2 regions of the Bifidobacterium fermentum genome follow, and region 1 is predicted to be linked to the other one. Evidence: riboswitches for the same ligand, from Rfam matches in the RefSeq annotation. Region 1 holds a riboswitch; the other holds the start of a gene.
What was found. Region 1 has a riboswitch for thiamine pyrophosphate ahead of QN062_RS03135 (hydroxyethylthiazole kinase). Riboswitches for the same ligand answer to the same signal wherever they lie in the genome.
Positions count from the first base shown of each region.

Region 2: linked by a shared signal. The riboswitch ahead of QN062_RS02625 (TenA family protein) and the one ahead of QN062_RS03135 (hydroxyethylthiazole kinase) in region 1 are both predicted to bind thiamine pyrophosphate.

Region 1 is NZ_CP129683.1:772,086-786,857, reverse strand. It holds gene QN062_RS03145 (MTH1187 family thiamine-binding protein) at 1-68, opposite strand, end outside; gene QN062_RS03140 (thiamine phosphate synthase) at 115-849, opposite strand; gene QN062_RS03135 (hydroxyethylthiazole kinase) at 979-1,917, opposite strand; TPP riboswitch at 1,908-2,008, opposite strand; gene QN062_RS03130 (glycine--tRNA ligase) at 2,239-3,756, shown strand; gene dusB (tRNA dihydrouridine synthase DusB) at 4,104-5,201, shown strand; gene ftsZ (cell division protein FtsZ) at 5,556-6,803, shown strand; gene QN062_RS03115 (cell division protein SepF) at 6,821-7,291, shown strand; gene QN062_RS03110 (YggT family protein) at 7,348-7,629, shown strand; gene QN062_RS03105 (DivIVA domain-containing protein) at 7,733-9,007, shown strand; gene QN062_RS03100 (signal peptidase II) at 9,061-9,552, shown strand; gene QN062_RS03095 (RluA family pseudouridine synthase) at 9,545-10,486, shown strand; gene dnaE (DNA polymerase III subunit alpha) at 10,553-14,107, shown strand; gene QN062_RS03085 (primosomal protein N') at 14,232-14,772, shown strand, end outside.
Region 2 is NZ_CP129683.1:640,608-655,379, reverse strand. It holds gene QN062_RS02655 (PAC2 family protein) at 1-171, opposite strand, end outside; tRNA gene QN062_RS02650 (tRNA-Gly) at 396-468, shown strand; tRNA gene QN062_RS02645 (tRNA-Cys) at 496-566, shown strand; tRNA gene QN062_RS02640 (tRNA-Val) at 586-657, shown strand; tRNA gene QN062_RS02635 (tRNA-Val) at 730-802, shown strand; gene QN062_RS02630 (M50 family metallopeptidase) at 1,475-2,293, opposite strand; gene QN062_RS02625 (TenA family protein) at 2,492-3,136, opposite strand; TPP riboswitch at 3,260-3,352, opposite strand; gene QN062_RS02620 (zinc-binding dehydrogenase) at 3,431-4,447, opposite strand; gene thrS (threonine--tRNA ligase) at 4,718-6,802, shown strand; gene QN062_RS02610 (HIT domain-containing protein) at 6,814-7,467, shown strand; gene QN062_RS02605 (CDP-alcohol phosphatidyltransferase family protein) at 7,469-8,161, shown strand; gene QN062_RS02600 (phosphatidylinositol mannoside acyltransferase) at 8,172-9,167, shown strand; gene QN062_RS02595 (glycosyltransferase family 4 protein) at 9,221-10,426, shown strand; gene QN062_RS02590 (YebC/PmpR family DNA-binding transcriptional regulator) at 10,522-11,277, shown strand; gene ruvC (crossover junction endodeoxyribonuclease RuvC) at 11,284-11,865, shown strand; gene ruvA (Holliday junction branch migration protein RuvA) at 12,014-12,625, shown strand; gene ruvB (Holliday junction branch migration DNA helicase RuvB) at 12,714-13,784, shown strand; gene yajC (preprotein translocase subunit YajC) at 13,855-14,337, shown strand; gene QN062_RS02565 (adenine phosphoribosyltransferase) at 14,370-14,772, shown strand, end outside.

The sequences.
Region 1 (14,772 bases):
TTGCCTCGTGCACCGTCCTTCTCGGTGCCATCTGCTGATGTGGTCGTTGCTGTCGTTGCTTCAGTCATGTGAGACTCCTCATGGTTCGAATGGTTTGTTGCACGGATTGAATGATTACCTGCGGCGGGCTGAATCCCATGCGCGGACCAGCTTTTCCGCTGCCAGGCGAGGGTCATCCGCCCCGGCGATGGCTGAGATCACGAACCACCCTGCGGCCTTGGTCTGGGCGAGCGCTGGAATGTCGGCGACGGTGACTCCTCCTCCCGCGACAACGGGATATCTGCTGATTTCCGCAAGCCTTGCAATGCCCTGAACTGCCAGGACATGCATCTGACCATCGGCGTCGACACCGCAATCCGGCTTGCTTGCCGATGGATGGACTGGACCCGCTCCGACATAGTCGATGATTCCTGAAGGAAGCTCATTCACCAAGTCCACAAGCCTGTCTGTCGCTGCGGAAAGGCCAATGACCGCGTTCGGTCCCAGCAGTCTTCTGCAATAGCGTACGTCCATGTCGGTCTGCCCGACATGGACGCCATCGACCTTGATTCCCATGCAACGGCATTGCCAGACGACATCGACGCGGTCGTCAATGACAAAGGCGACGCTGTCGCTTTTTCCTGCACGGCTGATGACATCCGCGATCTGACGGGCAAGAGCGACTATCTGTGACGCGTCGGAATGCTTTGCCCTCAGCTGCACGCACGTGATGCCTCCCAACAGAGCGTCCCCTACGATTGCAGCGACATCTCGGCCCTTGGTGTTCTCGGGTCCTATCACCAGATAAGCCGAGATGTCGAGTGAGTCACGCAATGATTGGAAATGCTCAGATTCCTCTGCACCTTCCATTTGCTACCTCCTGATCTTCTTGAATGCGTATTGAATGCATATTTCGGGCTGTCATGTGCGATCTGGGTTCATATCTCGATTTGACGCTCAATGTCAAGCAATCGCGTACTCCCAGCATCGACGCACGATTCAGCGCGACTCGATGATGTCACTGGCACAGATTTCGTCCGGCTGGGTCTGCCACAATGCATCCAGGAATTCCGCTTGGAAGCTGCCCGGTCCCTTCGCGACGGCGCCTGCCTTTTCGGAAGCGCGATTATAGTGCAGCGAGGCCGCAGTCGCTGCGATAAGAGGATCGGAAACCGCAAGGTAGCTTGCGGTGACGCCTCCCAGGGAGCAGCCGGCACCGGTGATCTTCGTCATCATCGCATCGCCGCCGGGAAGTCTGAAGCTCCGTTCCCCGTCAGTGATCAGATCGCACTCTCCTGACACGGCGACGGCAGCCGTGTGCGTCGAGTTGTGGGCGCGCAGATAGCGTGCGAGCTCGATTGCATAGGGCATTGCGCTGTCGACGTCATCGACCGTCTCGACACCGGCTGGACGATTCATCCCGCCATGTGAGTCAGGGCCCAGGCTGATGCCCCATATGCCACAGAGCGCGATTGTCTCAGAGGCGTTTGCGCGCACTATCGTCGGCGGATAGTTCGCAAATGACCTGAGGATCGCCGTTCTCGTGGCTCCAAGCCCTGCGGCGACAGGGTCGAGGACCCACAGGGACTGCCTTTCGAAGAAGACCTGTGCGATCTTTTCAAGTGTCTCCCTATACGAGGGAAGCAGCGTTCCTACATTGATGTAGCTCGCGCCTGATATGTCATCGATATCGACTATGTCGTCCGGAAGGAAGCTCATCGCCGCACTGCCACCTGCTGCAAGCTGCGCGTTGGCGACGAGGTTCATCGTCACGAAGTTCGTGAAGGACTGGGCCAGAGGAGTCTTCTGCCGAACCATCGCGCAGGCCTCTCTGATCCTCTCGCGGATTGGACTGTCCGGTGACATGGGTCGGAACGCCTGACGCCCCGAAGAGGGCGATGCTGCTTTGGATGATGTGATTGGCAATGATTCGGTCATTGCATGCCTCCCTACGATGGTCTTAACCAACAGGTTCCAAGGGTCAGGTTTGTACCTTCTCAACTCGCTGCGAGTTCCCCTGCACGACTTTTTCACGATAAATGACAACGCAGACATGTGGCTCCCGTTGCCGCGCAGCCCGCATCCAGGTCAAGGATGAAGGTTCGTGCTGTCCGTCACGTACGGCCCTTCACGCAATTCCCCCCGAATCACGGGCGACAGGCCTCACGATTCCGCATGTGACATGCGATGGGTGTGTCATGCGGTGGCTATAATCTTGAACTCGTTCAAATCCCGGTGAAATCCAACAAGAGGTGTTCCGTGTCAGAATCCAGACTTGATGCAGTGGTGTCTTTGGCGAAGCGTCGTGGCTTTGTGTTTCCGGCTGGGGAAATCTATGGCGGTACGCGTTCCGCATGGGATTACGGGCCGCTCGGGGTTGCGCTCAAGGACAACATCAAGCGCGAATGGTGGCGTTCCATGGTCATCACCCGCGGCGATGTGGTCGGCGTCGATACCTCGATCATTCTTCCCACCGAAGTATGGGTTGCCTCAGGTCATGTCTCGGTATTCAATGATCCCCTGATCGAGTGCTTGTCTTGCCACAAGCGTCATCGCGCCGATACCTTGGAGGAGGCATACTTCGAGAAGCACGGTCATGAGCCGAAGGACGGATTGAAGGACATTCCGTGCCCCGACTGCGGAACCAAGGGAAACTGGACGGAGCCTCGCGACTTCAACATGATGCTGCAGACCCACCTCGGACCGGTTCAGGATGACAGCAGCCTTCATTATCTGCGACCGGAGACGGCGCAGGGCATTTTCGTCGATTTCAAGAATGTGATGGGTTCCTCGCGCTCAAAGCCCCCATTCGGAATCGCCAACATGGGCAAGAGCTTCCGTAACGAGATCACCCCGGGCAACTTCATATTCAGGACCCGTGAATTCGAACAGATGGAAATGGAGTTCTTCGTTCAGCCGGGAACAGACGAGGACTGGCATCAATACTGGATTGATACCCGCACGCGCTGGTATACCGATCTGGGTGTCAAGGCAGAGAACCTGCGTCACTACGAACATCCGAAGGAGAAGCTCGCGCATTATGCGAAGCGAACCGTCGACATCGAATACCGCTTTGGATTCCAAGGCTCGCAGTGGGGTGAGCTCGAGGGCGTTGCCAATCGAACCGATTTCGATCTTGGTGCCCATGCAAAGCATTCGGGTGAGGATCTGAGCTACTTCGATCAGGCATCGGGACAGAAATACACGCCGTTCGTCATCGAGCCGGCCGCTGGTCTGACTCGATCCCTGATGGCATTCCTGGTGGATGCATATGATGTCGACGAGGCTCCGAACACCAAGGGAGGAGTCGACCGTCGTACGGTGTTGCGTCTCGATCCACGACTCGCTCCTGTGAAGGCCGCCGTCCTGCCCCTTTCCAAGAAGCCCGAGCTGCAGTCCATCGCACATAATCTCGCAGGTGACCTGCGGCAGAACGAATGGATGATCGACTATGACGAGTCGGGTGCAATCGGCCGTCGTTACCGTCGCGAAGACGAAATCGGCACGCCGCTGTGCATCACCGTCGACTTCGATACGCCTAATGACCAAGCCGTGACAATCCGTGATCGTGACACGATGAAGCAGGAACGCGTCGCGCTTGACAAGGTCGAGGAGTATGTGCGCGCTCGCATTCAGGAGAGGCGCGTGCGATATCCCGAAGGCCCGGCGAGCATCACTGGCTCGACCGCTGCGGATGGCTCGGTGGACGTTTCGCAGGAGCAGGGAATCGATGAATCGGCACCCGTGAAGGTCGCTGAGGCAGGCGGAAGCTACTGAGCGTTGACAACGCCGCGAAGGGGACGTCTAGATGGGCGTTCGCCAAGACGATGTGACGCTGATTGAGAGGCGATATGGATACCGGGGATGTTCAGGGTCGTGATGGGCTGAAGGTTCAGGACGCCGACGCTTCTGTATCTGCTGAGGTTTCCGTGGCTGCTGAGACTTCCGTGTCTGCAGAGGCGTTGGAGTCTTCCGATTCTCCTCGACAGAGATCATCGGTTCAGGGCGGGCAGCGGATCCAAGAAGCGCAAGCGTTCGAAGGAACTCAGTCGGCGCTTCCGTCGAGTAGGGATAGACGCTTCGATGGCGTCAATCTGGGGAAGCTGCACATCGAGACGCCTGTCATGCTGTCACCTATGGCCGGGGTCACCAATTGGCCATTCCGGGTGCTGTGCGAACAATTCGGTCCACACGGTCTCTACGTCGCCGAGATGATCACCGCACGCGCGCTGGTTGCAAGGAATCCGAAGGCATTCAGGCTCTGTCGTTTCGCTCCCAGTGAACATCCACGTTCTCTTCAGCTTTATGGCGTCAATCCGGATATAACGCGTCAGGCTGCGGCGATGGTCGCTGACGGCGATATGGCCGATCACGTCGACCTGAATTTCGGGTGCCCTGCTCCCAAGGTCACTCGTCACGGCGGTGGCTCAGCCCTGCCATGGAAGCTGGATGTCTTTGCGGAACTGATTCATCGAGTCGTTGGCGTGTGCGAGCCGGCGGGCATTCCCGTCACGGCCAAGATCAGGGTCGGCATCGATCATGAGCATGAGACATTTCTTGAAGCCGGCCATATCGCTCAGGAGGAAGGCTGCGCCGCAGTAACGCTCCATGCGAGAACGACCGCGGAATACTATGGCGGTCATTCCGACTGGAATCGAATCGCACAGCTGGCGGAGGAATTGAGCATCCCGGTATTCGGGAACGGTGATATATGGACGGCGGAGGACGCTCTCGAAATGATGAGCCAGACAGGCTGCGCCGGCGTCGCCGTGGGTCGTGGATGCCAGGGCAGGCCATGGCTTTTCGCAGACATAGCCAACGCGCTCAACGGTTCTTCCGAGCGTGTCAACCCGACGCTGGGCCAGATCGGTGAAATCATCGCCAGACATGCCAGACTTCTCACCGAGTTCTATGACGGTGATGAGAAGATGGCGGTTCACGATCTTCGCAAGCATGTGGCTTGGTATCTCAAGGGCTTTCCCGTCGGCGGCGAGGCTCGTCGCGCATTCATGGAATGCGAAAGCGTTGCAGACGTGGATGCGAAGGTCGCTCGATTCGATGCGGACACACCATTCCCGATGGAGATAGCAGACAAGCCTCGTGGCCGTGTCAGATACGCGCGAAAGGTTCATCTGCCATACGGGTGGTTGGATTCCAGGACAATGCCGCCTGAGGCACGCAAGCAGCTTTTCGGGGACGATCCCATGGATGCTTCATATTAGCGAAGGGGTCGCTATGGGTGTGGGCATGCCTTCTGGGTTGGATAGCCACCCATCGTTCTGACGGCCTCGTTCTGTCTCGCTCCTGCAATGACCCGATCGTCATGATGCGGCTCGCGGGATGCCCGCATGGGTGAGGAAAGGCGTGCTGAAGAGATTCCATGGCGTTCCGTCATGCTTCGACACAGCCATTTTTTCCGCAATGTTGTCATGGAGAGCAACTACCGACTAGTCTGGAGTGACCTAGGGGGGATTGTTGCTGATTTCAAAAAAACAACGATACACGCCCGAAATAGCGCTTGTTAAGGGTATGAACTGCGATAGAGTTGGAACAAAGCGTGAGAACAGGAGCTTACTGTGAGCGAGATTGCCCAGATTGACAATTTCAACGACAAAACCAACATCAAGGTCGTCGGTGTTGGTGGTGCAGGTGGCAATGCAGTCAACCGAATGATTGCCGAAGGACTGCAGAACGTTGAATTCGTTGCTGTGAATACCGATGCCAAGGATCTGCTGCGTTCAGACGCGGATGTCAAGATCTCGTTGTCGGACAATTCCAGTCGTGGCCTGGGCGCCGGTGCCGATCCCGAACGAGGCGCGAAGGCTGCGCAGGATCACCAATCTGACATAGAGGAGGCCTTGAAGGCTTCCGACATGGTGTTCGTCACGGCGGGCGAGGGCGGTGGCACCGGAACCGGTGCAAGTCCTCTCGTCGCAAGAAGCGCGCGTCAGCTCGGTGCATTGACGATAGCGGTGGTCACCCGCCCGTTCTCCTTCGAAGGGCCGCGTCGTGCCTCTTCGGCCGAAACCGGCATCGACAATCTCCGCAATGAGGTCGATGCCCTCATCGTCATTCCCAACGATCGGCTTCTTGATCTTTCTGACCGAACGGTAAGCGTCATGGATGCCTTCAAGACCGCCGACACGGCATTGCTCGCCGGCGTTCAGGGCATCACGGATCTGATCACGATGAATTCCTACATCCACGTTGATTTCTCGGATGTCACCGCGATACTCAAGGATTCAGGAACCGCACTGTTTGGCATTGGGGCAGCCCGGGGTGAGGATAGGGCAACTCAGGCCGCTGAAATCGCAATAAGCTCGCCTTTGCTTGAGGAGAGCATCGAAGGGGCCCACGGGGCTTTGATCAACATTGCAGGTCCAACGGATTTGAGCATGCAGGAGGCATCCGCCGCCGTTCAGCTGGTGCAGAATGCCATTCACCCCGAGGCGCAGATCATCTGGGGCCTTGCGCTTGATGACGCATATGGCGACGAGGTCAGAGTCACCGTCATCGCTGCTGGCTTCGACGCGAATTCCAAGAATGATGAAGATGGCGCTCACGCAGCGCACCAGCCTCAGCATAAGGCAGAAGGCAGCAAGCAGCCCATCGTTCCTCCGCTGACGCCGATTCATAAGTCGAGCGATGAGCAGACAGAGGCTGCCGCCTCCGACCAGACTTCCGAACATCGCGTCGTGCGAGTGGAGGAGGCTCCGGCCCAACGCAACGTTGCTGCGGAGCTAAGGCACGATGACTATGGTTCCACGGAGTCCGAGAATTCATCTGATTCCGGGGATCTCGATATTCCTGATTTTCTTCGCTGATTGGGTAAGGGGCTAAAATGGCGAATTTCATGAAGAATGCCATGTCATACCTCGGTATGGCAGACGTTGTGGATGAGGATGCGGACATCGATTCGGCGCAGGATGACAATGCCGTCTCGGATTTCGACAGCGATCGGTCGGTTACTCCCATGTCCCAGGAACCCTCGAATTCCGTGCCATTGCGCAACCATGGTGATTTCTCGACGAGAATCAGCCGAATAACGACCATCCTGCCGAAGTCCTACGAGGATGCACAGCTTGTGGGGCGGGCGCTGCGCGACGGTGTGCCAGTCGTGCTCAATCTATCCAACGTCACCGAGGCGGTCGCCTATAGGATCGTCGACTTTTCCGCAGGTGTCGTATTCGGAGTCCGTGGCTCGATCGAGAGGGTGACGCCACGTGTGTTCCTGCTGAGCCCGGCCCAGGTCAACATCAAGGTCGAGGACCCCAAGCCAAGCTCCGCTTCCCATGACCTGTTCTCGGACTGAATGTTCGAAGACAACGCCCAGCTTGCGGTCAGGCGTTGTCTGCTAGTGTGAGCGTCATGCTCGTTTCGTTGATTTTTGCAATACTCCACTGGGCAATCAGCGCGTATCTGATGATTCTGTTTGCTCGGATGATCCTCGACTGGTCTCGGATCCTTGCTCCACGGTGGTATCCGAGAGGCGTGGTCGCCTCACTGATAGGCATCGTCTATCGTCTTACGGATCCGCCGCTGCGCTGGCTCAGACGATTCATACCTCCTCTGTCGCTTGGTGCCATACAGCTTGACATGAGTTTCATGGTTCTATACTTCGTTCTTGTCGTTTTGCAAGTGCTTATCTAGCGTGTTGCGGTCGCTTGAAGGACACAAGACTCAGCTACGTGCTAAAGTCTTGATTTGATACCAAGAATGCAAAGCATGTTGCTTGAAGCGAGGTGGGACATTAATGGCTCTTTTGACGCCAAAGGACATTAGAGAGCATATCTTCCAGACCGTGAGGTTTAAGGAAGGGTATGACGTTGACGAGGTGGACGACTTCCTCGATCAGGTAACTGAGACCGTTGAGGCTCTCGGACAGAAGGCAGTTCAAGGTGGTGCATCGACGCAATCACTCAGTCCTGATGTGACGAGCCTGAACACCAAGATTTCCGACTTGACGAATCAGCTCGAGGCTCTGCAGACAGAGAACAAGCAACTCAAGGATGAACAGGCTGAAAAGCAAGGTTCCGCCGCCCAGGACAGCTCCCGCGAACTCAACGAGGCGCAGCAGCAGGTGCAGGCTCTGAGTCAGCAGAACGATCAGCTGAAGCAGCAGGTCGACCAGCTGAATTCCCAGATCGACCAGCTCACGGCCCAGGCGGCCAAGGGCAATAACACGCAGGCGCTGAACGATCAGCTCGCGGCAGTGAGCAAGGAACGCGATCAGTTCAGAACCAAGGGAGAAGAGCTCGCGCAGCAGCTCGGGCAGAGCAAGCAGCAGCTCTTCCAGGTCCAGCAGAGCGCCCGTGACTTCGCCACGAAGAACGACACCCTGTCACATCAGCTTGATGAGTCCAAGCAGCGTGAGGAGCAGCTTCGTCAGCAGGTTTCCAAGATGGAGCCTTCGACCGAGACTGGCAGCCTGAAGAAGATTGCTGGAGCCGGTGCGGATGCGAATTCCGAGCCAGAGCGCGCGACGGCCATGCTCACGCTTGCGATGCAGCTGCACGATCAATACGTTGACAAGGGCAAGGCCAAGGGTGCCGAGCTTGTTGCCGATGGTCAGGCCAAGCATGATGACTTGATCGCCCAGGGCGATTCCTATATGAACCGCACCCATGCCGATGCCGACAACTATTCAAAGCGCGTCCACGACGAGGCCGATGGCTATTCCGATCGCGTTCGCACGGAGGCTGACGCATATTCAGGCAAGACGCGCCAGGATGCCGATACGTATTCGAAGAACAAGCGTGCCGAGGCCGACACCTATGAGGTCGAGGTCCATCAGAAGGCACAGGCATACGATCGCAACACCCGTTCTGCGGCCGATCAATACTCGGCGGACGTCAAGGACAAGCTTGTCGCGCAGTCGAAGGTCATCGAAGGCAATATCCAGGGTCTCAAGCAGTTCGAGACTGAATATCGCAGTCGTCTCAAGTCCTTCCTCGGTCAGCTTGTGTCTCAGGTGTCCAACACTGATTCCTTCGATGGCATTGGTTCAGACAAGGGCGAAGATAAGTGACAGCTAACGGCAATGCTCCTTCGAGAATTGCTGCACAACGGCCGCGCAGAAGCGTGGCCGTTTTCTCTTGCGTGGCGCTTCTCGGTCTCGTTCTCGATCGTGTCAGCAAGCTGCTGGCGCTCAGATACCTGTCACTCACCGAGTCTCGAACGGTGATTCCGCACCTGCTGTCGCTCCGCCTTCTCAGGAATCCGGGAGCGTCGCTTGGCTTTGGCTCAAACTCGACATGGGTGATTTCAGTCCTTGCGATCGTCGCATGCATCGTGATCGCAGCGATTGCCTGCCGTGCGACATCGATGGCTTGGATAGTCGTTCTCGGAATGGCATTTTCCGGTGCCGCCGGCAATCTGATCGATCGGGTGGCCTATGCGGATGGAGTGCTCAACGGCAAGGTCGTCGATTTTCTTGATTATGGCTGGTCGGTCGGCAATGTCGCTGACATCTTTCTGATGTGTGCCGGAGTGGGCATGGTCGTGCTGGTAAGCATCGGTGTTCCTTGGAGAATGAGTGGTCGGACGGCCGATGCTGATGACGGCAATGAATGATCCTGAGGCAGCGAACAGGATTCTTCCCGTACCGGATGCGCTTGTCGGCAGAAGATTCGATGTCGCCCTGTCAAAGATGCTTGGCCTGTCTCGCGCGAAGGCAAGCGATCTGATCGATTCCGGACACGCTGAGCTGAGCGATCGCAGCTTTTCGAAATCGACCGTCCTGCTGGCCGGTGACACGATGGAGGTTCGTCTTGAGCGGCCGGAGCCTCGCAGCGAACCCATAGCCACTGAAATGGCGATTGCCTATGAGGACGACGACATCGTCGTCGTGGACAAGCCTGTGGGCGTGGCTGCGCATGCATCTGTAGGCTGGTCAGGGCCGACCGTTCTGGGAAGCCTCATTGCCAGGGGAGTGCACATAACAAGCTACGGAGCTCCCGGCAGACACGGCATCGTGAGTCGTCTGGATGTGGGCACAAGCGGTCTCATGCTCGTCTGCAAGTCGGAGCTTGCATATAAGGAGATGCGCAGGCAGTTCGCAAACCATGAGGTTGCAAAGACCTATCATGCGCTGGTTCAAGGCAATCTGGAGCAGGACAGGGCTACGATCGAGGCGCCGATAGGTCGGGCCAAGGTTTCGGACTTTCGTTTCACGGTCACGCCTATGGGCAAGGATGCAGTCACACACTGGGATGTGCTGGAGCGGTTTTCCGCTGCAACCTTGGTGAGTGTGAATCTCGAGACCGGAAGGACGCACCAGATTCGTGTGCATTTCTCTTCGATCAACCATCCTCTCGTGGGTGACCATATGTATGGAGCCAACCCGAAGATGGCTGAGTCCCTTGGCCTCGAGAGGCAATGGCTTCATGCGATGCGCCTGGAATTTCGACATCCCAGAACGCATGTCTGGACTCGAGTCGACTCGCACTATCCTTCCGACCTGCAGATCGCGCTCGATCTGATGCGTTCACGACACACCCAGAAATAAGGTGTTCCTTCCGCTTCCCGGCGACTTGCTGTTGCTTATGGCAGGCAATGGGTTAAGTTAGAAGGCATGGCTTCTCCTAGTTTCGTTCATCTTCATACGCACACGCATTATTCGATGCTTGACGGTGCCTCACGTATCCCTGACCTTGTGGAACAGGTGAAATCGCTTGGACAGCCTGCCGTGGCCATAACAGACCACGGCAACATGCATGGTGCCTATGAGCTCTGGAAAACCGCAGTCGGCGCCGGCGTCAAGCCCATCATCGGCATCGAGGCCTATGTCACGCCTGAAACGGCCCGTCAGGATAAGACGCGTGTGCACTGGGGAACCGAGGCCCAGCATTCCGACGATGTCTCCGGCAACGGCCTGATAACCCATATGACCCTGCTTGCACAGAACGACGAAGGTCTGGTCAACCTGCTGAAGGCATCGTCCATAGCCAATCTCGAGGGTCTGGTCGGCAAGTGGCCGCGCATGGACAAAGAGGTGCTGTCGACATATCACAAGGGTGTGATCGCGACGACAGGCTGCCCCTCAGGCATCGTGCAGACGCGTCTGCGTCTGGGACAATACGATGAGGCCTTGCGGGCCGCCTCCGAATTCCAGGACATTTTCGGACGCGAGAACTATTACGTCGAACTGATGGACCATGGATTGGAGATCGAGCGGCGGGTCACCAGCGACTTGCTGCGCCTCGCCAAGGACATCGATGCGCCGCTGGTCGCGACCAATGATTCGCATTACGTCCATGAGCAGGATGCCTCGGCACAGGATGCATTGCTGTGCATCAACTCCGGTTCCAGACTCGACGAACCAGGACGCTTCAAGTTCGATGGCAGCGGCTATTACATCAAATCCGCTGAGGAGATGCGCGAACTGTTCGACGAGTTCCCCGAGGCGTGTGACAACACCCTCGAGATAGCCGAGCGCTGCAATGTGATGTTCGACGACCATGAAGACGGTGCCTTCATGCCCCAGTTTGACTGCCCGGAGGGATGGGACGAGACCTCGCTCTTCCTGCGAGACGTGGAACAGGGACTTGAGGAACGTTTCCCGGACGGAATCCCAGAGCGAGTGGCGAAGCAGGCCGACTACGAATGCGGCGTCATCTGCCAGATGCAGTTCGCAGGATACTTCCTCGTGGTTGCGGATTACATCAATTGGGCGAAGGAAAACGGCATCATGGTAGGTCCGGGCCGTGGCTCGGCGGCAGGATCGATGGTCGCCTATGCAATGGGCATCACCGAACTCGATCCGATCAAGCACGGCCTCATCTTCGAGAGATTCCTCAACCCTGAGCGCGTCTCCCTGCCTGATATCGACGTGGACTTCGACCCTGAGGGCCGCATGCGCGTCCTTGAATACGTGGCGAGGAAGTATGGTGCAGACAAGGTCGCCCAATGCGTGACCTATGGCACCATCAAGACCAAGCAGGCGCTGAAGGATTCCGCGAGAATCATGGACTACGAATTCTCGATGGGCGACAAGGTGACCAAGGCGATTCCGCCGTCGGCAAACGGCAAGGACATCAGCCTCAGGGATATCTTCGACCCCGCTGCCAAGCGTTATGCGGAGGCCAAGGAATACCGGGACCTCTATGAATCAGACCCCGATGTCAAGCGCATAACCGAGCAGGCATTGGGCATCGAAGGGATTATCCGACAGACCGGAGTGCACGCCTGCGCCACGATCATGGCATCGCAGCCAATCACGAACACCTCGCCGCTGATGCAGCGCAACGACGGCACGGTAACCACGACCTTCGAATATCACACATGCGAAACGCTCGGTCTGGTGAAGATGGACTTCCTGGGGCTCTCCAATCTCACGGTCATACGAGACACCTTGAAGAACATCACGCGCAACGGCAAGGATGAAATCACCATCCACGACATTCCGCTTGATGACAAGGAAACGTATCAGCTGCTTTCGCGTGGCGATACGCTGGGGGTGTTCCAGCTTGATTCCGATGGCATGCGTTCGTTGCTCAAAACGCTGAAACCCGATAACTTCAACGATATTTCGGCACTCATAGCGCTCTATCGCCCAGGGCCCATGGATATGAACTCGCATACGAACTATGCGAAGCGCAAGAATGGTCTGCAGAAGATAACCCCCATCCATCCAGAGGTCGAGAAGCCGTTGAAGGCGGTTCTGGACGAGACATACGGCCTGATCGTCTATCAGGAGCAGGTGCAGTCGGCTGCGCGTATTCTGGCAGGATATTCGCTCGGCAAGGCAGATGTGCTTCGACGCGCGATGGGCAAGAAGAAGCCCGAGGTGCTGGCCAAGGAAAAGGTGCCCTTCTTCCAAGGCATGAAGGACCACGGATACTCGCAGGAGGCCGCGCAGGCGGTCTGGGACATTCTGGTGCCGTTCTCTGGCTACGCGTTCAACAAGGCGCATTCGGCTGCCTATGGCATGATCTCGTATTGGACGGCCTATCTCAAGACGCATTATCCGGTCGAATTCATGGCGGCGCTCCTGCAGAACGAACGCAGCAACAAAGACAAGACCGCGCTGTATCTGGGCGAAGCCCGACGTATGGGCATTCAGGTCCTCCCGCCCGACGTGAACGAGTCGATCCTCGAATATTCGGCAGTCGGCGATGTGGTGCGATTTGGACTGGGAGCCATCCGCAACGTGGGCGACAAGGCCGTTGCTGACATCATCGCACAGCGGGAAGGCTCGCACGGCAAGTTCGTCAACTTCGTCGACTTCGTGCGCCGCGTCTCGCTGAATGTCTTGAACAGGCGGACCATCGAATCCTTGATCAAGGCGGGCGCATTCGATGGCATCGATCCCAACCGCAGGGCTCTCTATCAGATTCACGAGAGCGCGATCGACTCGCTTGTCCCGCTCAAGCGCAAGCAGGCGGAAGGGCAGTTCGACCTGTTCGCCGATCCCGATGGAGGAAGCGACGACGATGCGATGGGAGACGCCGCGGTCACCGTCCCTGACATCGAGGAGTGGGACAAGTCGACCAAGCTTAACTTCGAACGCGAAATGCTCGGCCTGTATGTGTCCGACCATCCCTTGAGCGGCATGGCATCCGTGCTTGCCGGTCTGCGCGACATCTCGATCGCAAAGCTGGTCGACAGCGCGCAATCCATGGACGATGGCAACGTGCGCACCGTGACCATCGCAGGTCTTATCACCAATGTCGACAGGAGAGTGTCGCGCAAGGGTAACCCATGGGCGATCGTGACCGTCGAGGACCTTGAAAGCTCCATACAGTGCATGTTCTTTGGCAAGGTATATGAGGCCAGCCTTGCCGATCTGTCGATCGATACCCTGGTGAAGATCAGAGGCCAGGTCGAGGTTCGGGACGAGACGGTGTCGATGCGTGCGATGGAGCTGGAAGTTCCGAGCGTAGAGGCCGCGGACGAACGTCCACTGATGATAGCGCTTCCACAACCAGCCTTGGACAGGCTGCATCTGAACCGTCTGAGCGGAATCATCAAGGCTCATCCTGGCTATTGCGAGGTGAAGCTCGTCGTGCTGCAGCATGACGGCAGCGCCCAGGTGCTTACATTCGGAGACAACTACAGGGTTCACAGGGATACCAGTCTATTTGCGGAGATCAAAACCGTGTTCGGTCCGTCCTGTCTGCCAATGTAGGCATGCTCCGCTTGGTGACATGCATGTTTGTGGATGCGGATTTCCTCGGCATGGGTTCGACGCGGAATCGTGGATTTGGACGAGGTCGATCTGACTGGTTGACGCAGCTTCGGGAAAGGGACACATGGCTGATTCGGACGCAGAGCAGCTGGCCCTTGACGGCCTTGCCCCTCGAAGACGTCGCAGACGAACGCCTGCCCAGCGCATCGCGGCCGAGCGCAATCCAATCGCGCAGGTGATTCTCGATGTTCAGGCGACCCAGCTTGGCGATACCTTCGACTATCTGGTGCAGGCCAAGGATGATGATGCGGCACTGCCTGGGGTGCGTGTGCGCGTGCGCTTTGGCCGCCAACTGCTCTTCGGTTTCATATGGAATCGCGTTCAGACCAGTGCCGTTCCACCGTCAACGCTTCGATTCATAGAGCGGGTCGTCAGTCCGAGCATCGCAGTGAGCGAGCAAGGCAGAATGGACATCACCGACATCGCACGTGCATACGGTGGAACCAGGGCGAACATACTGCGCATGGCCGTGCCTCCGAGAGTTGCCCGCGTAGATGCCGAGCAACGGCTCGTCACCGGCCGCTTTGCGATTGGCATGAGCGAGCCGATGAAACGAGACATGCGCGCATGGTGTGACAGGCGTTTCGAAAGCCTGCGCGCGAGCT
Region 2 (14,772 bases), 130 kb from region 1:
ACGAGTGGTCTGGTAGTCATAGAAGCCGTCACAGCTGATGCGGGCAACCTCGTTCGAGTCATAGGTGTCGATAAGGTGGCGGACCACGTTCGAAGCAGCCTGACAGGCATCGTTCCACCCCTCGAATGCCGATACGAGGACGCGTCTGGTTTGGAATGTTTCTTCACTCACATGACCTACAGTAACGTGAATCGGGGTCAGCTTGGATTTTTGCCGAAAGCAAGATATCGGTAGGGCGTCGAAAGCATGCGGCGCAACACTCCAAGCACCGCCGATTTATGCTGCGAATGCTGGTTTTCGAGGCATGCACGACACGCAATTTGCGCAAAGCCGAATAGTTAGATATAGTAGTCAATCGTGCTTGGAGCTGTTCCAATCAACGGTTTCCTAAGTATGCGGGCATAGCTTAGTTGGTAAAGCGCGACCTTGCCAAGGTCGAGAGCGCGGGTTCGAGTCCCGTTGCCCGCTCGAGGTCCGAGCAGTTAGACCTGTCACGGTGGGTTAGCCAAGCGGTTAGGCAGCGGCCTGCAAAGCCGTTTAGACGAGTTCGACTCTCGTACCCACCTCGCATTCGAGAGAATGATTGGGCGGTTGGCGCAGAGGTAGCGCACTTCCCTGACACGGAAGGGGTCACTGGTTCGATCCCAGTATCGCCCACGGTTGAGGTTCACTGCTCGTGAACCTCGCTGCTGTTGTGCAGGCTTTCATCGGAAAGTCTTTCTAGAGTTCGGGCGATTGGCGCAGCGGCTAGCGCACTTCGTTCACACCGAAGGGGTCGCAGGTTCGATTCCTGCATCGCCCACCCGATTCACTCGCTGCATCATCACTGTTTCAATCTTGCTTCGCAGTCGTTTCATTCCTGTTTCCATCCTTGATCGATTGCCGATTCATCGGATTCACGTCATGAATCAATATGCCTTTTTTCTTTGTCCTGTGAGGCCCTCGCGGCTATGAGGGCTGTGTCGTACTGTCATATGGCCGTCGTGTCATCTTGCGCGTTCTCGTGTCCCTCATCTGGGCCGGTTTTCAAGTTTTGGGGACTTGCCGAAGTAGAACATGGTCAAATCGTTGCAACTGCGGTTGGCATCACGCCATTCTCGGGGCTTTATACTTCGGCAAGTCCCCAAAACTTGAAATTAGCCGACTGAACACGCCGATTTCCGGCGTCTGCGGTGTCCAGATGCAAATGTGCGCGTGCAATCCGGGTGTCCGATGCGACACTCATCGCGTCGAGAATCGAGCGTCGAGCGTCGAGCGTCAAGTGACAGGGGTCTGCTGCCACTGCGCACCAATGCATGACGATGCTCAATGCCTGATATGCAGGCCATCCACAGGTGTGACGAAGACTCTGTGCCAAACAATCAGTGCACAAACCAAGTGCCCCATGACCGATGCCCAAACCGAGTGCCCATGACCGGTGCCCCGTTACCGGTGCATCGCCGTCAGCTCCGCCGATGCTTCATAGTGCGCACCGCTAGCGAAGGCCAGTAATCAGGCTGAGCAGCGAGGCCCAGACGGCGTGGATGCCGCCGAAGGATTGCGTCATCCACGTTGCGCCGATCCAGAGGAACAGCAGATTCCACAGTGCCCAGACAATGATCCACAGAAGTCCGGGAATGCCCGTCGTGCGTGATATCTGGTCGGCATCGGATCCCTGCCCCTGACCTCTGAAACGCATGGATTGCAGTTCGATCAGAGGGCGGATGCCGCCTAGCAGCATGAACCATGAGAGAAGGTATGCGGCGCTTGAGCGGATCTCGGCTTCCGCTCCCCAGGAGATTCCGGCGACGATGGCAATCGATGCCACGACCGCCACAATCCCGTATCCATTTCGGATGCGGGTGAGCATCAGCAGCAGAAGCAGCACCAGAATCCATAGTGCTCCGGTCACATACCCAGCGGTGGTGAGCCAGGCGCAGAGGATGCCGATCAGAGAGGGGGACGCATATCCTGCGAAGCAGGTGAGCGCGTACCCGAATCCCGAGGACTTTCCCGAACTGACCGTAACGCCGGAAGTGTCGGAATGCAGCTGAATGTAGTTCAGTCTCCTTCCCGAGATGAGCGCGGCGACGGCATGGCCGCCTTCGTGCGCGATGGTTATCGCGTTGCGGGTGATGCTCCACACCGGAGAGATGACGATAGCCAGAATCGAGAAGAGCAGCAGCAGCGTGAACAGACGCTGGTCCGGCGCGGGTACTGGGGTAAGCGATGCAGTCCAGATCGTGTGGAATATCTGTCGGACAGCATCGGCGATCGAACTGATGTCGGTGCCTGAGGCGAATTCATGAACCATGCTTCGAGATGATAGCGCCCAATTCTGCGATGCAGCTAAGTTTTTGGCACTGTTGAAGATATGAGTCCTCGATCTGGCTTGGCAGAACACCAAAAAGTGGCGTATTCACCATGGAATCCCGTCGCGTTTCGTCCTGGATACCTGAGGAAGTGCCAAAAACATTGATGCTCACCCTCTGAGCCGCGCGATTGCCTTCGATCAGCGGTACGCGTCGTTGAGAAATTCCAGTTCCCAGTGGGTGGCCTTCGCGAAGCGGGCAGACAGCGCGTGGTCGTCCGGGTCGCCGACGCGGTTCAGCTCATCGATCAGGAAGTCAACCCATTCGATGAACCCAGCCTCCCGATGGACCCTGACCCAACCGAGGTTCTGCTCCTTGCGTGGCAGAACCCTGCCCTGGTCCGTCAAACGCTGCGCCCATTCGAGATACAGCGATTCTGCGACGCAGAGCACCGCAAGTATGTTCGCATACCTTCGGGTATCCACAGTGTCGGCGTAGAGTCGGGCCATTCCCACCGATGATGGCGTGAGCGTGGGCCTGTCAAGCTCGGCTGGGGTCACCTTGAACTGACGGAAGCGGTCGCGAAAATAACTGTCCTCATCATTGGCGATGAATCCAAGCTGCCTGCCCAGACGTATCTTCGATTCAAGCCGGTCGGCCGATGCGACCGCCTGCCCAAGCAGCGAATAGAATCCGTCGGTATACTGCCAGTCCTGAATCAGATACTTCCTCAGAACCTTGTCGTCGAGCGTGTCTGAGACAAGCTCACGGTTGAATCGATGATTCACCGCAGCATCCCATTCCTCGCTGCATGCTGACTTGCATGTCTCGTAAGCAGTCGTCATATTCCCTGTTCCTTCCTCGGATCAGCCAGGCATGACTGACAACATGGCTGATTTCAATGGTTTCGGCCTGAGCGGCATTGCCGGGTTGAGGAAGGGCAATCCGATGGCGTGCGGCACGAACGGCCATATGCATGAAGACATCCCTTCGTCAGCATTATCTGCATCAGGTTCAACGGGTCTTTCTCAGCCGGACATCCGGCACCCCGTGTCAGGGCATAAAAATATCACCAGCTCACAACCTTCCGTCTGCCGTGACAGGGCGGGGTGGCGAGCTGGCGATGGCAGCATGCAGCGTCAGTCGAAGGTGACGACGACCTTCTCGGCGGTACCGGGCGTCTTCGCGGTCTCAAGGGCATCCAAGGCCTTCTCGAAGGGGAAGGTATGGCTGATGATCTTGGCGTATTGATCCCAGTTGTCGATGATGTCGTCGGTCACTTCAAAGATTTCGTTCGGGTATCCCATGGACCAGGCAATCGTGAGCTCAGAGGCGAGCACGGTGCTGAAGTCGAGTTCGACAGGCTTTTTGTGAACCGCGACGATGCCGAAGGTCGATCCATGCTTTGCCAGCTTCACCACGGACTGGGGCACGGAAGGAACCCCTGCTGCATCAAGATAGATGTCGGTTCCAGGGTGAACGCCACGCACATGCGCGGTCGAGCCGTCACCTTGAAGCTCAACCAGACGCTCTGCGAGATCTTCCTCCATCGAGTTGACGACCGCATCGGCGCCCATGGCAAGAGCCTTGTCCAGGCGATTCCGCTGCACGTCCACGACGACGATGTGGGACGCTCCCTCGCGGCGATATCCCATCAAGGCACCCAGGCCGATGGGCCCGGCACCGAATATCACCACCTTGTTGCCTGGCTTGGGATGCGTGCGATTCACCGCATGCAGCGCCACTGCCATCGGCTCGTTCAGAGCCGCGACCTTCCAGGGAACGGCTCTGTCGATGACACGCAGCTGCTTTCCAGGTTCGAAGTCCTTCACTAGCACGTATTCGCTCAAGGCACCTTGGGCGCCGCCGGAGCCGAGGAGCCCATCGGTGAAGGCCATCGTGTCTATGACGACATGGTCTCCCACCTCGATGCCCTTCACGCCTGAGCCAATTTCAGCGACCTCCGCTGCCGGTTCATGGCCAAGGGGAGTGGCGCCCTGACGTGGAGGTATGCCTCCGATATGCGTATAAAATGCATCCGAACCGCATATCCCGCACGCCTTCATCTTCAGAAGAACCTCATGCCTCGAAGGGGATGGTTGTGGAATTTCCTTCCAGGAGTTGATGTCTGGACCAGTAACATAAACGGATTTCATGGAGCCCTCCTCAAATACTGCCGTGTCGTCGATGACACCCTGAAGATGCCAGCTGATTGGCGTCTTCGATCCCCGCAATTCTAGCATGGACTGGCTTTGCGATACAGATGGAAAGATGAACCTGTTCGATGCCCAGCGGCGGTCTGTACCTTGTCGCCGTCACAACATATGGTGGCGCTTGTCAAATATCGCGCATTCGAAACCCGGGTGCGCACACACAGTCCAGGCCTGCACCTTGTAACGCGGGCCCCTGATAGCAAGGACGGCATCATGGCACAGTCGACCATCTCCATTTCACTCGACGGCGAAGCGAAGGAGGTGGAAAGCACTCAGACTGGCGTGGATCTCTTTGCAGATGACAAGAACATCATTGCCGTGAAGATCAATGGCACTCCCAAGGACCTGTATGCGTCCCTGCACGATGGCGACACAGTTGAACCCATTGCGCTCGACAGCGTGGACGGCATTGCCATCATGCGTCACTCATGCACCCATGTCATGGCTCAGGCAGTTCAGATCATCCGTCCAGATGCCAAGCTTGGCATCGGACCGGTCATAGATGACGGATTCTATTACGACTTCGACGTCGAAAAGCCCTTCACACCGGAAGACCTGAAGGCCATCGACAAGGAAATGCACCGCATCATCAAGTCCTCGCAGCGCTTTGAGCGTCGCGTCGTCACCGAGGACGAAGCTCGTGAGGAAGAGAAGGACCAGCCATACAAGCTGGAATTGATTGGCGTCAAGGAAGCTGAAATCGACAGCGACGCTCAAACCGAGGTGTCGACCGGCGAACTGAGCATGTACGACAACATTGACCGTGACGGCAAGGTCGTATGGAAAGACCTGTGCAAGGGCCCACACCTGCCAAACACGCGCTTCATCAAGTCCTTCAAGCTTCTCCGCACCGCAGCGGCATATTGGCGCGGCGACGAGAAGAATCCGATGCTGCAGCGCATCTATGGCACGGCATGGCCAAACAAGGACGAGCTCAAGGCCTATATGAACCGCATGGAAGAGGCTGCCAAGCGCGATCACCGCAAGCTCGGTGCAGAGATGGACCTGTTCTCCTTCCCGGACGAAATCGGACCAGGGCTGCCGGTGTTCCATCCCAAGGGTGCAGCGGTCATCAATGCGATGGAAGACTATTCGCGCGAGCAGCATCGCAAGCATCACTATTCCTTCGTGCAGACACCGCACATCACCAAGGGGCATCTGTACGAGATTTCCGGCCATCTGCAGTGGTACAAGGACGGCATGTATCCGCCCATGCACCTCGATGAGGAAAAGGATGCTGACGGCAACGTCACCAAGCAGGGCTTCGACTACTATCTCAAGCCCATGAACTGCCCCATGCACAACCTGATCTTCAAGTCCCGTCAGCGCTCCTACCGTGAACTGCCGCTGCGTCTGTTTGAATTCGGCACGGTGTATCGCTACGAGAAGTCCGGCGTCGTCCATGGCCTGACCCGCGTTCGTGGGCTTACTCAGGACGATTCTCATATCTATTGCACCCGCGAGCAGATGAAGGATGAGCTGAAGAGCCTCCTGAACTTCGTTCTGGGCTTGCTCAAGGACTTCGGTCTCAACGACTTCTATCTGGAGCTTTCCACCAAGGATCCCCACAAGTTCGTCGGTTCGGACGAGGTCTGGGAAGAGGCGACCGCGACCCTTGCCGACGTGGCGAAGGATTCGGGCCTCGAACTCGTCGACGATCCAGGTGGCGCAGCATTCTATGGACCGAAGATCTCGGTCCAGGCACGCGATGCGATCGGCAGAACCTGGCAGGTTTCGACGATTCAGCTTGACTTCAACCTTCCCGAGCGCTTCAAGCTCGAATATGTCGCCGCCGACGGCACGCATCAGCGTCCAGTGATGATTCACCGTGCACTCTTCGGCTCCATCGAGCGCTTCTTCGCCATTCTGCTTGAGCACTATGCGGGTGCATTCCCGGCATGGCTCGCTCCCGTCCAGGTCGAGGCCATTCCAGTCGCCGAGGAGTTCGACGGATACCTGCAGAAGATCGTCGATCGACTCAGCGACAGGCTTGTGCGTTGCGAGGTGGATCGTTCCGACGACCGATTCGGCAAGAAGATTCGTAACGCTTCCAAGTCCAAGGTCCCCTTCATCCTCATCGCCGGTGGGGAAGATGCTGCCAACAATGCGGTGAGCTTCAGATTCCGGGACGGAAGTCAGCTCAATGGCATTCCGGTTGACGATGCGATTGCCGACATCGAGAGCATCATCAAGTCTCGCTCCCAGGTAAATTCGGCGGATGATTTCACACGAAGCATCGCGAAGGCAGAGGATGACGTGAATTCCAATGGCTCTGCCGCCGTGACGGCAGAGCAGTGAGCGAGGGCGGCATGGCTGAGCAGGTCGATGGCAGGCAGTCTCGGCCGAATCCTGAGACTGAGGTGGACGATCCGCGTGATTTTCCACCTCAGGAGGACGGATTTCAACGTCTGTGGACTCCGCAACGCATGTCATACGTGCTGTCGAACGACAAGCAGACGCCTCCGAAAAGCGACGAATGCCCATTCTGCATTGCACCGACTAAAAGCGACCAGGATGGATTGATCGTCTGGCGTGGCACTCATGTGTTCGTCATCATGAATCTCTACCCGTACAACGCCGGCCACGTCATGGTGTGCCCATACCGTCATATCAGCCTTCTGACAGATCTGAGCGATGACGAGCTGTTCGAATTCGAGAAGGCAAGCACCGTTGCAATGAAGGTGATGAGCGTGGTTTCGAAGCCGGATGGATGGAATCTCGGCATCAATCAGGGCGATGTCGCAGGTGCGGGAATAGCATCGCACCTGCACCAGCACATCGTTCCTCGATGGAACGGCGACGCGAACTTCATGCCCATCGTCGCCCAGACGCGCACGATGCCGATTCTGCTTTCAAATCAGAGAGACGCCTATGCGCCGGTGTTCGCCTCGCTTGCCAAGCGAGAAGGCCTGACGGCTGCGCCTGCTGCGGGCGACTCTCCAACAAGCTTCGTGGAGGATTAGGATGTTCGAACATTTGCGACGCCCATGGAAGCGGATCATCGCTCCCATTGCCCAGGCCTTGGTCAATGCAGGAGTCTCCGCGAATGCGGTCACCGTCATAGGAGCCGTGGGGACGGTTCTGGTGGCCATCGTCACGGGCATCACGGGATGGCTTCTCGCCGGAGCGATCGTGATGGCGATCCTCGTGGCCTTCGATTCATTGGATGGGTCCGTGGCTTCGCTCACGGGCGGCGGCACCCAGTTCGGAGCGTTCCTGGACTCGACGCTTGACCGCATCGCAGATTGGGCTGTGCTGACGGGTCTCATCATCTATTACTTCCGCATACTCCTGGATGGCAGCAACACCTTGTTCTCCACCACCATGACATCGCTGTGGTCTCACCAGTTCTGGACCATGATTGGCCTGAGCGCGGCATTGTTCTCGATCATGACGTCCTTCGTCACCTCATATGCGCGCGCCCGAGCCGAGGCAGAGGGCTTCGAGGCGAAGAACGGCATTGCCACTCGATCCGATAGGCTGGTGATCATTCTGGTCGGCATGGCGCTCACGGGTGCTGGGCTGCCGGTCGCGGTGATGTCATGCTTCCTTCTTCTGCTTGCCGTGCTGGGTATAGTGACCGTCTGCCAGCGCATTCTGGTCGTGTCCCGGAGCATGAGCCGCAAGCCACGACCGATGAATCCCGCCCATAGGTGAGTGATGCATCGTGCTCGATAAGGCTCTGAATCTCACATTCCGGTACGCGTCTCACATGCCTGAGGCGATGCTGCGTGCCATATTCCAAGCCGTTGCTGCCGTGGCATGGTTCTTCCATGCAGGCGGGGTCTGCCAACTCGAGAAGAACCTCAGAAGGGTGCTCATCTCGAGAGACGGCAAGGCCACGCGATTGCAGCTCCGCCGTCTTTCGCTGCTTGCCATGCGCTCGTATTTCGCCTACTTTGCCGAAACGATGACCGTCGGCGCTCGCAGCGGCGAGCAGCTTCACGCACGAATCCGAGGCACGGGAGATGGCTTCGATTCGATCCGCAGACTGTGCGCCCATGGATCCGCTCCACTCGCGATGGGCCATCAGGGGAACTGGGACTATGCCGGCTTTTGGGCACATGATGCCATCGCACCGGTCACAACCGTGGCTGAACGGCTGTCTGACGAGAAGTTGCTGCAGGCATTCATAGACATACGCGAATCCTTGGGCATGTCCATATTGCTCACCGGCGAGAAGAATCTGACGGAAAGATTGGTCGCCGTGCTTCGGCAGTCTCATCGCATCGTTCCGCTTCTTGCGGATCGTGACCTCGGTCGGCGTGGGGAATTCGTCCATGCGTTCGGTTCGGTCATACGCGTCGCACCGGGTCCGGCGCGCATCGCCTTGGAGCGGAGCCTGCCGCTGTATGTGGTCAACATGCACCGTGAATTGCTCAGCGGTGCCCGCAGAAAGGCCGCTGGCGTGCGCTACGGCTATGTCTGCCAGATACGTGGGCCAATCGAGATCGATCCGTTCTTGCAGATGCCGCGCGATCAGGCCGTCAATGCCCTCTCGCAGCGATGGGTCGACCTATGGGCCCAGGGAGTTGCCGAACATCCTGAGGATTGGCATATGATGCAGCCCATCTTTATTGAGGACTTGGATATGTCACGGCTGCATGACGTTCCTCAGGACATTCGCGCATTGGTCACCGACTCGGATAAGATGCACGGTTAGCGTTGCAATCGAATAGGCGTGTGATACGGGGAAAGCCACGGAAGGGGGAATGAATGCACGGCGAGAAGACTGGGAATGACGCATTGGGCAAGGATGCCGACAATGATCCGTTGCAGGGGCGCAAGCTTCGCATCGGCATCATCTCACCATATTCATTTGAGACTCCGGGCGGAGTCCAATTCCACATACGCGACTTTGCGAAGGAGCTGATATCGCGAGGGCATGAAGTCGAGGTGCTTGCCCCTGGCAGGAGAACCACCGACATGCCCCTATGGGTTCACACGACCGGCAGCTCCTTCTCCATCCCATATAACGGCTCCATCGCGCATCTGAGCTATTTCGGCGTGGCTGGCGTGCTGACCCGGAAGTGGGTGAGGCAGGGGCACTTCGACATCGTGCATCTGCACGAGCCCGAGGTTCCAAGTCTGAGCCATAAACCATTGGTGATGGGCTTCGAACCCTGTCCCTATGTGGCGACTTTCCATGCCGCATTCGACACGTATCCGCTTGCATTGAGAATATGCCAGTCCTATCTGCGTTCATACCTGGCGAACGTACGTGCGGCGATCTGCGTGAGCGACTCCGCTCTGGAAACCGCGAGGCGCTATCTTCGACCGTCGACACCGATGAGCGTGATTCCCAATGGAATCAACGTCAGCCACTTCGCGTCGGCATCGATCAATCCGGACTGGCTTGGATACAAGGACAGTCCCACGATTGGATTCCTCGGAAGGATGGGAGAGGAGCGCAAGGGCTTCCGCGTCTTCATCCAGGCCTGCAGCATCATTGCCAGGCAATATCCGAACGCGCGTTTCCTCTGCGCCGGCGATGGCGAGGCCGAGGGGCGGAAAATCATCGAGACGATTGAGCCGGGAATGAGGGATCGCGTCGAATTCCTTGGCAGGATATCCGATGATGACAAGTCCCGGTTCTATAGAAGCCTGAGTGTCTATGTCGCTCCTCAGATCGGTGGGGAGAGTTTCGGAATCGTTCTCGCAGAGGCGATGGCCGCTGGCTGTCCAGTCGTGGCCTCTGATCTGAAGGCCTTCGTCGACATTTCCAAGGAAGGAAGATCCGCATCGCTGTTCCATACGGGGGACCATATGGATTGCGCCGATGCGATACGCGGTGTCCTTGATGATTCCCAACGAGCCCATGAGCTGTCGACCGAAGGGATATGCACGGCGTTCGACTACGATTGGTCCAGTGTCGCCGATCAGGTGCTGAAGGTGTATGCGGGAGCATTGTCGGGACAGTAGCCCTGGCCGATGCTGTGGGGTTCTCGGCATTTGCTGAATGTCGCTGAGAATGTCTAGAATCGTTACGTTTATACCATCGAATCGTCAGGAGCGATATGTCAGGGCATTCCAAGTGGGCGACCACGAAGCACAAAAAGGCTGCCATCGACGCCAAAAGAGGCAAGCTCTTCGCCAAGCTCATCAAGAACATTGAAATAGCGGCACGCACAGGTGGCGGTGATCCTGACGGCAATCCAACTTTGTACGATGCAATCGTCAAGGCAAAGAAGTCGTCAGTTCCCGCGGACAACATCACCAGAGCCGTCAAGCGAGGATCGGGTGAAGAGGCCGGTGCCGCAAACTACGAGGACATCGTGTATGAGGGCTACGCTCCTGGGGGAGTGGGCATCATCATCGAATGTCTGACGGATAACAGGAATCGCGCCGCTGCCGAGGTTCGCTCGACCCTTACCAAGAATGGTGGGTCGCTGGCCCAGAACGGTTCCGTCAGCTTCAACTTCGAGCGCAAGGGCCAGATCGAGGTTTCCGGGGAGGGAACTTCCTACGACACCGTGTTCGAGACCGCTGCGGATGCAGGTGCCGAGGACGTCTCGGACAATGGCGACAGCTTCACCGTCATCACCGAACCAAGCGACATGGTCACAGTCCGCAAGGCCTTGCAGGCTGCGAACATCGATTACGATTCCGCGGATCTCGTGCTGAACCCCAAGACCGAGATTGATCTTGACGAGGACGGCGCGCGCAAGGCCCTCCGAATGATCGATGCCTTGGACGACCTCGACGATGTCCAGAATGTGTATAGCAACTGGACCGCATCGGATGAGGTTCTCGCGGCATTGGACGAGGAGTAGTCAGCAGTGATCATCTTCGGCGTTGATCCCGGGCTGACGCGGTGCGGGGTCGGCGTCATCGAAGCCGGCATCGGTCGCCGGCTTTCCTTCGTTCACGTCGATGTGATTCGCTCGGATCCCCATGTCTCTCAGGATTTGCGTCTGTTGTCCATTTTCAACGGTCTGACGGAGAAGATGGATCGATTCACGCCGGATGCCGTTTCGATTGAACGTGTATTCGCGCAGTCGAATAGGAGTACGGTGCTCGGCACGGCGCAGGCCGCGGGGCTGGCCATGCTGGCTGCTGCCCAGCGAGGAGTGCCTGTCGCCCTGCATACGCCCACTGAGGCGAAGCTGGCCATCTCAGGCAACGGGAAGGCCGACAAGCCTCAGGTCGAACGAATGGTGGCTGCCGTGTTGGGACTGAATGCCTTGCCGACCCCTGCCGACGCAGCCGATGCCCTGTCCATTGCCATATGCCACGCCTTGCGTCCCCAGGGCGCATTGCAGGGTGGCGAGCGTGAGCAGCATCTGACGACCGCCCAGCGGCAATGGGCGATAGCGACGCAAAAGGCGGCAAAGCATAGGGGAGTCCGCAGCGGCATGTAACCTTTCGAACAGATGTTCGATTTTTCTATGCTGCGGATCGTATTCAATCAGAGGATCCGGTTGCGGTGCGGAAGAGCCGACCAGATGCCAAACGGAGCTGTGCGGCCTGCATCCTGGACATCCCTCGTCGTGGAAAGGAGCCGACCTCATGATTGGCATGTTACGGGGCAATGTATTGGCAGTTGAGATGGATTCCATGCTGCTGGACGTCAACGGTGTCGGCTTTGAACTTCGGATGCCCAAGTCCGACCTTGCCACTCTGCGTGCGAACCAGCCGTGCAGCGTCCACACCGTGATGAACGTCAGCCAGGATGCCATCACGTTGTTTGGTTTCCTGGCGTCTGGTTCCAAGGAACTGTTCCTGCAGCTGCAGAAGGCGAGCGGCATAGGTCCGAGAGTCGCCCTTTCGATATTGTCGACTCTCAATCCCAAGCAGCTCGTCAAGGCGATTGCAGATGGCGATGCTGCTGCGCTGTCACGCGCACCCGGGCTAGGAAAAAAGGGCGCACAGAAGGTCATTCTCGAGCTTTCCGGAAAGGTCGATCTCGCCAGCGACGAATCATCGGAATCCGCAAGGGACGATGACGAGGGCACCGGACAGGTCATTCAAGGGCTCATATCCCTGGGCTGGCAAGAGAAGGAAGCCCGCCAGGCAGTTCGCGATGTCTATGAGCGCCAGCACATAAGCGAACCGATTGCCGAGCATGACATACCCAATATCTTGAGAATGGCATTGACATCCCTTGATAAAGGACGCTGATATGACGAAGAAGACACCAAGGAAATCACCATCCCAAACGCCAGAGGATGCGCGGGCTGAGTCCGATGCAGACACGGACTTCAGCGTCATGCAGGTGGATTCGCCTTCCGATGATGCTCATCCGAACACCGGCGCGAGCGAAGACTCTCTCAAAGTGGTCTCGGCGACTCCAATCGACGATGAGAACCTCAGCGATGAGGAATTACGTCCATCCACACTGGAGGGATTCATCGGTCAGCCAAGGCTCAAGGCCCAGCTTGCACTCTTCCTGAATGCCGCAAGGAAACGCGATGTCGCCCCTGACCATATTCTGTTGGCAGGCCCTCCGGGACTGGGGAAGACGACCTTGGCGATGATAGTCGCGAAGGAGCTTGATGTGCCGATTCGCATCACTTCCGGTCCTGCCATACAGCATGCCGGGGATCTGGCCTCGATATTGAGCTCGCTTGAGGCCGGGGAGGTGCTCTTCATTGACGAGATACATCGCATGCCCCGTGCTGCCGAGGAATTGCTATACATCGCCATGGAGGATTTCCGAGTCGATGTGATGGTCGGGAAGGGTCCTGGAGCATCGTCGATTCCATTGACTCTCCCACGTTTCACGGTGATCGGAGCGACGACCCGTGAGGGGATGCTTCCTTCGCCGCTTCGGGCACGGTTCGGATTTACCGCGCACCTTGATTTCTATCCTCACGACGAGCTTGAGAAACTCGTTCGACGCTCGGCCGGCGTGCTTGGACTGGCTCTGGGCGAAGGGGCCGCGAAGGAACTCTCTCTCCGTTCTCGAGGAACGCCACGAATTGCGAACAGGCTGCTTCGGCGGGTGAGGGACTGGGCAATCGTGCATGATCTCGGTCAGGCGAACGCCAAGGATGTGAAGGCCGCTCTTGCTCTGTACCAAATCGATTCCGAGGGTTTGGACAGACTGGACATCGCCGTGCTGAAGGCCATTGTCACCAGCTTCAATGGTGGGCCAGTCGGCTTGAATAATCTTGCTGCTATGGTTGGGGAGGAGTCTGAGACCGTTGAGACCGTCTGCGAACCGTATCTGGTCAGGGAGGGTTTCATGATGAGGACTCCAAAAGGCCGAGTCGCAACGGATAAGGCATGGCGTCATCTCGGTCTCGAACCCACCAAGAATGTCAGAGAGTTGTTCTAATATCATTGATTTGGATGTATTGGATGCGCTGACCTCCAAGCTCACACACAAACACTTAAGGAGTGGCACAATGCAGTATTCTTTCCTCATTATCCTCGTCGTCCTCATGGGAGGAATGATGTGGTGGCAGTCGCGTAAGGCCAAGCAGCAGCAGAGCAAGGTGAAGGATTTCCGCGACTCACTGCAGCCAGGCAAGGAAGTTGCCACATATTCCGGTCTTCTTGGCACGATCGTTTCGGTCGATCTTGAAAAGGAACAGGCCGTGATCGATTCCGAAGGAACACTTTCGAAGTGGAGGCTTCAGGCCATCACCGAGCCTCCCGTGGTTCCCGCATATGTCCATGACGATGAAGTCGATGACAATGGCAATCCTCTGCCTGCAGTCGAGGCGACATCTGCAGACACGGAGGCGTCCCAGGCTTCGATCGACACCACGGTCGTAGATGACACCCAGGTTCCGATCGACGGCGATGCCGCTGACAGCGTGCCTACAGCACCTACCACGACCGCCGGCTATGACCAATCCACCGAATCAACGTCAAGCAATAACTGAAACATACGCGTGTAACCGCGAGGAAGCAGTCTATGTCTAACTCAGACATCACCATCGCAAAGCTCAATACGGTGGGTGAGGCAAACGCGCAATATGTCGTTTCGCTCATTCGGTCCATTCCCGATTTCCCCAAGCAGGGCATTCTATTCCGAGATTTCATGCCGGTGCTCTCGGATTCGAAGGCCAACCATCTGCTCAATGAGGCGCTCGTCAAGGCAATCCCAGTGAATCTGGACGAGTTCGATACCATTGCAGGATTGGAGGCGAGGGGATTCCTCATCGGTCCTCCGATGGCGGAGCTCACCGGGAAAGGCTTCGTGGCGGTGCGAAAGGCAGGCAAGCTGCCTCCTGACACCTATGCAGAGGATTATTCCCTGGAATATGGTTCGGCAAGCATTGAAATCGAGCGCAATGCGATTCATCCGGGTGAGCGCA